DNA from 3 places in the Sulfobacillus thermotolerans genome. Region 1 is predicted to be linked to each of the others. Evidence: riboswitches for the same ligand, from Rfam matches in the RefSeq annotation. Region 1 holds a riboswitch; each other region holds the start of a gene.
What was found. Region 1 has a riboswitch for cyclic di-GMP ahead of ORD20_RS08920 (response regulator transcription factor). Riboswitches for the same ligand answer to the same signal wherever they lie in the genome.
Positions count from the first base shown of each region.

Region 2: it holds a riboswitch for cyclic di-GMP, as region 1 does, so the genes downstream of both, ORD20_RS11695 (hypothetical protein) here and ORD20_RS08920 (response regulator transcription factor) in region 1, are expected to answer to the same signal.
Region 3: it holds a riboswitch for cyclic di-GMP, as region 1 does, so the genes downstream of both, ORD20_RS01110 (hypothetical protein) here and ORD20_RS08920 (response regulator transcription factor) in region 1, are expected to answer to the same signal.

Region 1 covers NZ_CP133983.1:1,740,451-1,743,728, reverse strand. The annotation lists gene ORD20_RS08925 (hypothetical protein) at 1-280, opposite strand, end outside; gene ORD20_RS08920 (response regulator transcription factor) at 402-1,139, opposite strand; cyclic di-GMP riboswitch class I at 1,120-1,213, opposite strand; gene ORD20_RS08915 (alpha/beta hydrolase family protein) at 1,454-2,152, opposite strand; gene ORD20_RS08910 (HTH domain-containing protein) at 2,145-2,738, opposite strand; gene ORD20_RS08905 (lipoate--protein ligase family protein) at 2,741-3,278, opposite strand, start outside.
Region 2 covers NZ_CP133983.1:2,257,178-2,260,455, forward strand. The annotation lists gene ORD20_RS11690 (hypothetical protein) at 136-957, opposite strand; cyclic di-GMP riboswitch class I at 1,498-1,591, shown strand; gene ORD20_RS11695 (hypothetical protein) at 1,647-1,889, shown strand; gene ORD20_RS11700 (hypothetical protein) at 1,886-2,347, shown strand; gene ORD20_RS11705 (hypothetical protein) at 2,413-3,278, opposite strand, start outside.
Region 3 covers NZ_CP133983.1:249,292-252,569, forward strand. The annotation lists gene ORD20_RS01110 (hypothetical protein) at 1-1,281, opposite strand, end outside; cyclic di-GMP riboswitch class I at 1,362-1,450, opposite strand; gene ORD20_RS01115 (hypothetical protein) at 1,704-1,925, shown strand; gene ORD20_RS01120 (glycosyltransferase) at 1,922-3,278, shown strand, end outside.

The DNA of each region.
Region 1 (3,278 bases):
GTGCAGGATGCGGGGGAGACACCTTGGGAGGGCGCGTCTTGGATTCGAGCATCTCGACCGAACACGCGGCGCTAATAAAGCCGTTAAACAAGAGGTCAGGAAGTCCACTCCAGCGAAACTGCTGCGCAAACACAGCAGCTAAACAAATTAAGGTTTCGGCAATGATGAAAACGGCCCGCGGAATCGATAGACAAGGATAATGGATGAGCAACAGTTTCATAATGCCACTTGTCGCCAGCGTAATGCTGCCTAGGGAAACCAATTGGCTTGTAGAATTCACATGCATCGCCTCCTTCACAACTGGTATAACTGAGGCGTGGGGTGATGAGGAAGGGGGAGATCGAGGTGATTTTGTCATAGCCCCCCGGGGGATTAAAGAATATGCCAACATCCCCCGCGGACTAGCTTTCTTTGGAATCGTCCAACCCCAGTTTCTGGCGGATATGTTGCACGTGGGTTTTCACTGTACTTCTCTCAATATGCAACTGGTCCCCGATCTCTCGCTGACTCAACCCCGACTGCAAAAGACCATAGACTTCACGTTCTCGACTTGTCAGACTCCCCAAGGCATCGTGAACTTCCACGACAGACGCGCGATGCCGAAGCGTTGCCGCAGCGGACAGAACAAGAAAATTGACAATCAACCAAAAGGCCATATGACTAACGGCTAGACTCGTCAAAGGACGGGACGGAAAAGGCCATAACGTCAAAACCGCAATACTGCAGTAGGTTACCGCAATCCAGTAGCCTACACCATTGTAGTAGGCGATGAGTTCAATGCCAATGAGAGGCAAGAGGGCGGGAGCATTCGATGCCAGCGTAATCGAAAATTCCGTAAGGACCACGAGACCTAAGACCAAATCAAAAACTGTTGTAATAACCGCCAATAAAATAACGGAACTCGCGTGGTGCCGATGCAACAACCATGCCAAAATGTCGGCAGCCGAGACAACAAAAGCAGACAGCCACGCATGGGGAAGGCTCTTTCCGGGAAACGCCATGATATTCCACCACAAAAAGATGGACACAATCCCGCGTAATGCTAAGCCCCGTGAAAAAATCCAATAGAAATCCCCGGGCGGAAACTCCACTGACGAAGAAGATCCTCCTGGATGCATATGCGGCAGCACGGCTGTCATGGCCCCCTTTCAACGGGACGGTAGACCCTGTGGCTTTGCGAACCGAGTTTTCACTCGGGGTGCCTTTATCTATTCCGTTTCATCGTTAAGATGCATCAAATCATGTGCCTGTCCTAGGTCTCAAGGCCATTGAGCCTATCTTACGCTCGGAAGAAAATCTTAAGGAAAATTATACCTTCTGATAATTTTTTGGTCAATTAAGAATATGCGGACGGATGATTCCTTATTCCTCAGACTTCTACCACGTCGAAGTTTAAGACAACGTGGATCAAAAAAAGCCTCCGCGCCCGAACCGGAGGCAAAAACCTGTCTTGTTAGCGACTCGGAACAACCGCCGTGTCATCCAAATACTGGTCGACCCACTGCTTGGTATAACTCAGAGCTTCTCGGCAAGGTTCCCCAAGGGAGCCGGGCCACACATGTGGCAATCCTGGAATACGGTGATAGTCCCACCGCTCTGGCCACTTGCTGACGCCCGTCGCCAATAAGAAAAATTCTTCAGCCCAATTGGCCCGTATCTCGCTATCATTGTCGCTATGGATCAAGAGCACCGCCCGCGATCCAATGCGCGGCACCTTATAACTCACATCCCAATCGAGGAGTGCCTTTTTCACCTCATCTGCGGGCCATCCATAATGGGGATGTTTATCTTTCAAGTAATCTAAATTGGGCGTGCTGGAAATGGACACGACACATTGGATCGGCGCGGTCCGGTTATCTGCCGCCGCCCAAAGGCCTACCAACCCGCCCAGACCCCGTCCAATAATAGCAAAGCGCCGACCTGGTGGACTGTCCGCCAATTTCTGCGCAATGTATTGCCGAGCCCGTTGCATCGTGGCCAAATAGCCTCCAAAAAACAAATCGCGGTAAAAATCTGGACCTTGTGTTCCTAGCGAGATGTATTCCCAGTCAGCTCCGGGACGAATCGCCGCAAGATCTCGCAACCCTTGTTCCGGATGATGATCAGGAAAATCCCCAATAACGAGAATCTCTTCACATTTAGCCTCAGTCATCGTGCCGTTCCCCCTTCTCAGTCGTCGCCATATCCGTACGCAGAGGGACAAAGAACTGGCAGACACCTCGCTCTCCATCGGCCAAATGAATCACCGGCGCATCGAGATGATGCGCAAACGCCCGTGCTTCCGCATCGCAGACGGACTGCGTTCCACGCCAATAAGGAAAGGGGCATCGCTGCATAGTAATCCACCAGCCATTCGGGGTCTTATTCCAGCTCATCATTAAGGACTCATCACGCGACACATCGTCAGGTGTGTGGTCCATGCGCCCGCGGTAATAATCATCAATAAAAATTTCTAAAATACGATCCCGCAAAGCCGGCCCTCCGGCTTCTTGAATCGCACTGAGCAACCGATTCACCGGTTGCATGGCCGTACTCTCTTTCGGAACCAAGCGATATTCTCCCGTATGGCGCGATCCCGGTAACAAAGACATGCGCACCACCCCTTCGCTCACCAGTTGGTGCAGGGTTCGTTGCACATGCCGTCTGGAAACCCCCATTTCCTGCCGCAATTCTTCAGTGGTCACCACGGGATGGTCTGTCAAATAGAGCACAATTTTTTCACGCAACCCCGACGGCATATTCAGGCCCCCCTTTGGGTTCCCCCTTCAGCCATTGCCGCTTCCTCTAAGTTCGCCCGATGTAGAAAGGCTTGAACGATATCATCAGCGGCAATACCTTTCACCTTGCCTTCACGAAACAAGCGCTCCACAAAATCGGGCAGGTCTTGCACAGACAAGGACGCCTGGTTAATAGCATCTTGCAGTGCTTGCAGCGCCTGGGCAGGCTCAATCAAAAAATCTCCCCCAAGCCACGCACTTTCAATAAGGCCTTCCCGCTCCCGCCAAATGGCTCGCACCAATCCGGTTGGCGCCTTGTAAAGACCTTCATACAAGTAAACGTCCCCGGTAATTTTCGTGCCAGGCACCGTCCAGCCTTCGTTTTGAAAGACAAAATCGGGATCAAACAACTGAACGGCGAACTGCTTGGCCGCTTCTTCCTCATTCTCGCGCAAGTCCTCATAATGCGCAGGTGTATCGAGCATGTTAGCAAACTCTTGACTTAAAATGTCAATCGCTTCCTCCGCTGACGGAACCCCTTGTGGCAACTGCTCTGTCATT
Region 2 (3,278 bases), 520 kb from region 1:
CCCCACGAGTGTTTCCTTATCGTTGAAAAGCCTGCGTCCTGCTATATTCTCTAGATTAAAGTAATCGGTGTCGCTCCGGTCATCGGTAGGATGATGATCAATGCCATCACCACGAGAGATATTACGAACCATTTTTTATTCACTGTATGGTCCTCCCTGATTTATGGTCATCGCGTCAAATAGGTGCCACGAATCCTCCCATGAGATGGTGGGACGTTGACTGAACCTTTGCGCCACGTTCCATGCTACATGATTATGACACGCCGCAAAGTAGGTTGCGGCCGCCTGCCAAAACTCTGTGCTTTCGATGCCGATGGCTGATCGAGTACGAGCACGCATAAGACAGTCTTGGGCGCGATCATACGCATGGAGGTGCGTCCATCGATAGAGGTATTCCGTGAGCAGGGTAATAGGGAGGTCGGATGTAGCGTAGGCGTCTTCCAACCGCTGTAAAAAGTCTCGTTGTTGATCCCATTGGTTGGTGAGGCGTGCCCACACCACCTGATTGTGCCACACCGCGTGGATGAGAGAAGACTCTTCGAGCATCATCGCAATTTGCTCGACCCGATTGAGCGCGGCAAGAGTGCCGTCGAGCTTCTGGTTATAAAACTGGATAGTTGTCCAACCAATGGTAGCCCACGCCTCCACCAAGGCAAAGCCCCGTTGTTGACTTTCCACGCGCGTAAACTCAAATAAGCGTTGCGCTTCGTCCACCTCGCCTAATAACCAGGCGCATGTGCCGCGATTGAGGGCCATGCGCAGTCCCGATTCCGTGTAACTTCCCGTATGATCCTGAGCGAGTCGATAAAAGAGTTCTGCCGTACGTAATTGTCCAAGCTTTTGGTAGGCAGCGCCCAAGATAGCGAGGAGCCAATAATATTGGTCTGACGGTAAAGTCCACTCTGGATGAGCGAGCCACAGCAGGCCAAATTGTACTGCATGGGGTGCCGCCAACAAAATGCGGATTCCCCACGCTATAATTGGGTAATAATGGCTATTAAGGGGGCTGTGTACTAGAATGAGGCTCAGATTGGATCATACGCCCCCTTGCACCGGAGGGAACCCTATGTTACTTCGTAAAGAACTCCACTACGAACGAGCCGTTGTCACACCACGAAAAATTTCCACATGTTGCCGCGATGCGTAACTTTAGGACAAGACGTGCCGTTTCATAAATCAAGAATGCGATCACCGGAAATAATTCCCGATGATCGGTTCTTCACCAAATAGCAGTCCCTGCCAATCGGCCGGAACTTATGTCTTGTTGCGGGGTATCCGTATTCCGTGATTGAAATAGGTTTCCCTTGCCAGTTGTTCGTCCATCGAGGTTCTGTTGAAATGGCGATATCATCGACGGTGTGTTGAAGCACCCGACCGTGTTGATCACTCAGCAAACGGGGTGTGTTTTCATGGTCGCAGTTCGTGCTTTTCGGCTTTGGTCACTCTCACCGTGCTGGCGTAACTTGTCCGTCCCCATCAGCGTTATATCATTACCAACATTTAACAGGGCACACCCGTGCGGAAGCCGGCGTCGCAAAGTCATAGGGTCTTCCGTCCTGAACCGTCGGGACCAGATAGCCTGACCGCCCCTCACGATCATCGCTCTCGGATCGTCGGTGGAGTGCCCTCCCGAAGGAGATGCGAGGATGATCAGGGGCCTGCAATTGCGTGAGCGGATTATCGTCGACCCTCAACAACAAGGGATATGGCGTGCGCATCACTTTGTGCCATTGCCGATACGGACCTATCGGATTTTGGCGTGCTGTTTGGACCATCCACATCAAATTCTTCCCGATTCTCTGCTCCTGCGTGTCGGATGGCCTGAAGATATTCGTACGCCCGCCGATTTATTTCCCCAGATTCACCGCATTCGTCAGGCCATTGAGTGACGATTTATGCGAACTTCATCGGAATCAAGTACAATTTGAATCCGCGACTGATTTTGGCCATGATCACGATGGAATCGAGTGCGGCCGATACCTGTCAAGGAGTGAACGTGATTAGTGCACCGTATTTAGCGACATGGCAAGACGATTGCGACTGCAATTGTGACGATAATTGTTCCGAGTGTCAGTCCGCCATGAATGCACATTACCAAGATAACCCGCTGATGGCCATTGACCACGGGATCGACTTTCTATTTTCCGATAAGTATTCCACTACAGCAGAAGATTACACGAATATTCTCAGTGCCATTAGCGCTTACAATGGTGCGGTCTGCGGAATGGTTAATGGACAAGTCACCAATTATGGGGCCAGTGTAGCCTATTACGCTGACATCTGTTCCACGACTGATGATGATTTACCTCTCGGTTTTGTGGGTTACGCTGGAGCAGGTTTAAGCTAGTCATGGGAAATAGCGGACGACGAACTCGTCGCATTGCGAGGGGTTCGTTGTCCCACTGTTTATGGCTATCTCGTCTTTATTGAAGTTAATACGTGAATAAAAAGAGAGGTGCCCGACTTTGCCGAGAGCATACGGTCGTAGATGGCACCATTGCCCCGAATTTGCTGTGCAAACGGGGTGAAATCATAAACATTAGAACCGTTAGCCCATGCCGCCTGAAATTGTTCCCCGGAGGCCGTGGCAGTAGCCGCTAATAATCCATGAGGAGCCGGGAGAGATGCCGGATTAATGGTTGCCAGCAAGGATTTTGCAACCGTCATATCCGCTGCGCGGCTTCCGTTACTCACTTGAATCGTCCAGTTGCCGACTGTCCATTGGAGAACACCTGACGGATAGAGCCTTGCGGTAATGCTAGAATTCAAAAAAACGGATGTGGAGTGCGTTCCGAGTCGTGTCAATGGGATCCAAGTCGGAGCCGCCTGCGTTTGAAGAGCGCTATAGGCTTGCGTCGCCGAACCATAATGGGACCCTTGGATGGTCGCAATCCATATATGGGAGGAATGGGGGATCTGTGCGCTATTCATCGGCAATGCGGTGGCACTCCTCCAAAATGTCACCTGATACGAATGAGAAGATTCTTGTGTCGTAGCGGTAACAGGCCACGAGGGATGCGAATCGATTGATGGAATATAGGTGGGTAATTCCACCGGCATGGGAAACTGCCTATGGATCACAACAGCAATGGATGTATCTAATGAAGAAGTATCGGTGATAGGGGATTTCGATGCAATCGGTGATGTCGTTGATATCGATGCAGACGGTGTTATCGTAGGGGAAGCACTCGGTGACGCAGAAGGCGTCGTGGTCCTGCCATTCGGTTGCACTGTAGCGGAACTGGGACTATGGTCAGCGCTTGTCGGCGTTCCCGCGA
Region 3 (3,278 bases), 1.5 Mb from region 1:
GGCGCCAGGTACTTCGTAAGTTTGGTCATTGACTGTTACGGACTGGGGCCTCGCCGTTTCATTAATGAGAAATAGGCTTTGGCCCACATTGCTCTTAATCGCTCCGACAACGAAGGAACTGTTGGTCCATGTGCTTAAAACGCCCCCTTGGCCAATAGCGTTCATTAGCTGGGACAGGGCTTGACCAGAGGGGTATAAAGTATTGGCTGGGAGTTCAGGAGACTGTCCATCTCCAGCAAGGGCGAAGAGACCAAATGGCGCGTTAGCATTGGTCGCCACGGGCCAAGACGGTGTTGCCACATGGGCCTGCCCATCATAGCTCCAAACGAAAAGTTTAGAGGCGCCTTCCGCACGCCACAGCATCGCACTCTCTACCATCGCAGCTCCATAAACTGGGCTGATGGATTGTGGGCCCGGTTCCCCACACGGATTGTATTCGGTCACCCATGTTTGGATATGCCCAGCTAAAGAGAGGGGCACATTAGCCGCAATCTCCTCGTGCACGTAATTCATGGCTTGGGAGATGTATTGGGGAATTTGCGTGAGCAATTCGGTGTTCGAGAGGTTTGATGCAAGGGGATAGTCATGGATGCTGACAAAATTGATATAGGGAGCATCAGTGCGTAATACCGTTTGATTCCAGTTGCGGCTATACGAGCCCATTCCTAAAGAGAAAGAAATGCCGACTTTCATTTCGGGGTCAACCGCATGGATCGCTTGGGCAATCTGGGCCGCGCTTTGCGCATAATAGGCGGCAGAGTGCGAGGTATTCATGTTGGCGGCAAAATCCCAGGGACCATATTCCTCGCTACCAATGACAATAGCGGAAATGGGAAGATGATGACTCACGATATATTGCGTGAGAAGAGTAGCGTCTTGGGCATCTCCTCCGCCGGTGAACGTTGGGTTCTCATCATAATTAAAGATAAATAAGCCGCTATTATCCGTAGCCTGTAAGATATGGGACCAGTCATTAAGTGACACCGCACCGGTCCCCCCGTTGCGAAATGTATTGCTGACCCAACTCCACTGGTTGTCGTTAGGAAATTGCTGCATTCCCATGCCCAGTGTTTGCAGGGTTGGTATGGTGGAGGGGAGATTTAACTGACTATCATAGGAAAACACGTCAATGCCGAAATCATTGCGGCTTATCGAGGTGGTAAGGGGGGGCGCAGCAAGAACCGCGTTACTTGCCACCGTGGAAACGGAATGGTTCACGGAAAGAAAAGTTAATGGGAGCGCCAGCGCACTAAGCGCCATCAATTTAACCATCGGCGTCATTGGATTTTCTTCCTTTCATGTCCTCCGACATGAAACGAGACCTCCCGGAAAGCGGGACGGTCTCAAATCCAATGTCCCGTTTCGGCAACTGGCTGGCATTTACCGTAATGGTAAGAAGCCCCTTTAGTTTTGCGTCCCTGTTTTTCAATCAGGTTTGCCCTTATCGGCCGTTTCAATGCTTGACTTGGTTCTTCCAAGTTTTTCTAATCTCATAGTAATCCTAGATGCAAAGAATGTTCAAGATTTTAACAGGTCAAAACCGCAAAATATTTACCAGTTTGCGCCGGTAACGATGGGATTGTAAGACGCAGTCTGAGACGCTAGCTGGTACGGTATCGCGAGACCCTATTCTTTACAATGAGCACAGGAAACCATCTACGATGTGATTAACGCTTTAGGATGGCGAGAGGATGAGGTGGACGATGAAGACTTTGAGACGCAGTGTTTGGACTGCAGGTAGCGTAGCAATATTTCTCGTGGCCATGTTGTTGATGTTTTGGACTATTGATATTCTTCCGCTTGTGCTCTTTGGGGGAATGATTATTGTTTATGCCTCCTTGTCCTCCCAGCAGAATCACAAAAGGAAACCCGTTTTGCATCCGCCTCAGCCAGTCGAGAATTCCCAGAAAGGAAATATCTCATGATAGTCGGTCCAAGTCATTTTGTAGATTCCGCGCCCGCGATGCCTCAAGAGGCCATCGAGAGCATCGACCTCTTTCCCACAAGGAATTCTCAGGGACAAATCCATGACCCCGTTGACCCGAGTGCAGCACTGATGTTAGATGCGGCCAGTGCGCAAAAGGCTGGATTGCTAGCCTTTCGGTTTGATTCGGGCAGGGTCTGTGTGGCTGCGGTGTTTCCCTTAAGTGATGACGCACGAGCTTTATTAGGACGTATTGTCGTGCCGGTAAAACTTTACCGTGCGAGTGCGCGGAGCATTGCTCACGCGTACCGACGCGTCTTGGGTGAACACCATGATGTGCGGCCATCATCTTATTTCGGAGAAACCGCGAGACGTTTAGGGCTCATTTCCTCGCGCGATGTTGACAGCGCGTTGGCAGAACAGGCACGGCGCGGTGGAAAACTCGGCCAAATTTTGGTTCAGCACCGGGTCCTCACTTATTGGGGGGTGGCCCGGGTTGTAGCGTCGCAACTCAACCTTCCTGAAGTGAACTTGTTAGCACAAGATCCAGAAAAAATTGCCCACGAACCCAATCTGAGCCATGTCTGGGCTCTAAGGGAGGAACAGTTTTGGCGCCAAGCCCGGATGGTACCCATTGGATGGAGTGGGTCGGCGGCTGTGCTGGCTGTCGAAGATCCGTGGCAGTCACAACAAGCGGTGGAGGAATTAGAGCGTCTTTTGCCCTCTGCTCCTCAAGTTATGGTGTCTGGCAAGCGTGATATTGAGGCCGTGTTAACGGCCCGATTTCACGTTGTTGATATGGCTATGAGCCGTGACCACCTGGCTACCGTTCGGCCTGAAGATTCTGCCCGAAAGACTATGACACGAGGACAATGGGTTAGTGTTGCTGTCACCTTAGCTTGTGTCGTCGCGCTCTTAGTGTGGCATCCTAGTGTGGCCACATCGGTCCTTAGTAGCTTGCTTATCATTATGTACTCTGTGACCATCGCCTATCGTCTGTGGATGATTCGCCAAGGCACGGATATTCCTGATTCCGCCTTAGGGAGTCAGGATATGGTCGCGGCATTAGACGAGCGCGATTTACCGATTTATACGATTTTAGTACCAGCCCGTGAAGAAGCGGCCGTCTTGCCAACTCTAACACGGGCACTAAATGCTCTTGACTATCCAAAGGACCGACTCGACGTCAAGTTACTGCTTGAAGCTGACGACGAGGACACGATTGCGGCCGCAAAGGCCGCTAACTTACCGCACTTCATCGATATCGTGATTGTCCCCCCAAGCGAGCCACGCACTAAGCCCAAAGCCTGCAATTACGGACTGCAACTGGCCAGAGGGGAGTACGTAACCATTT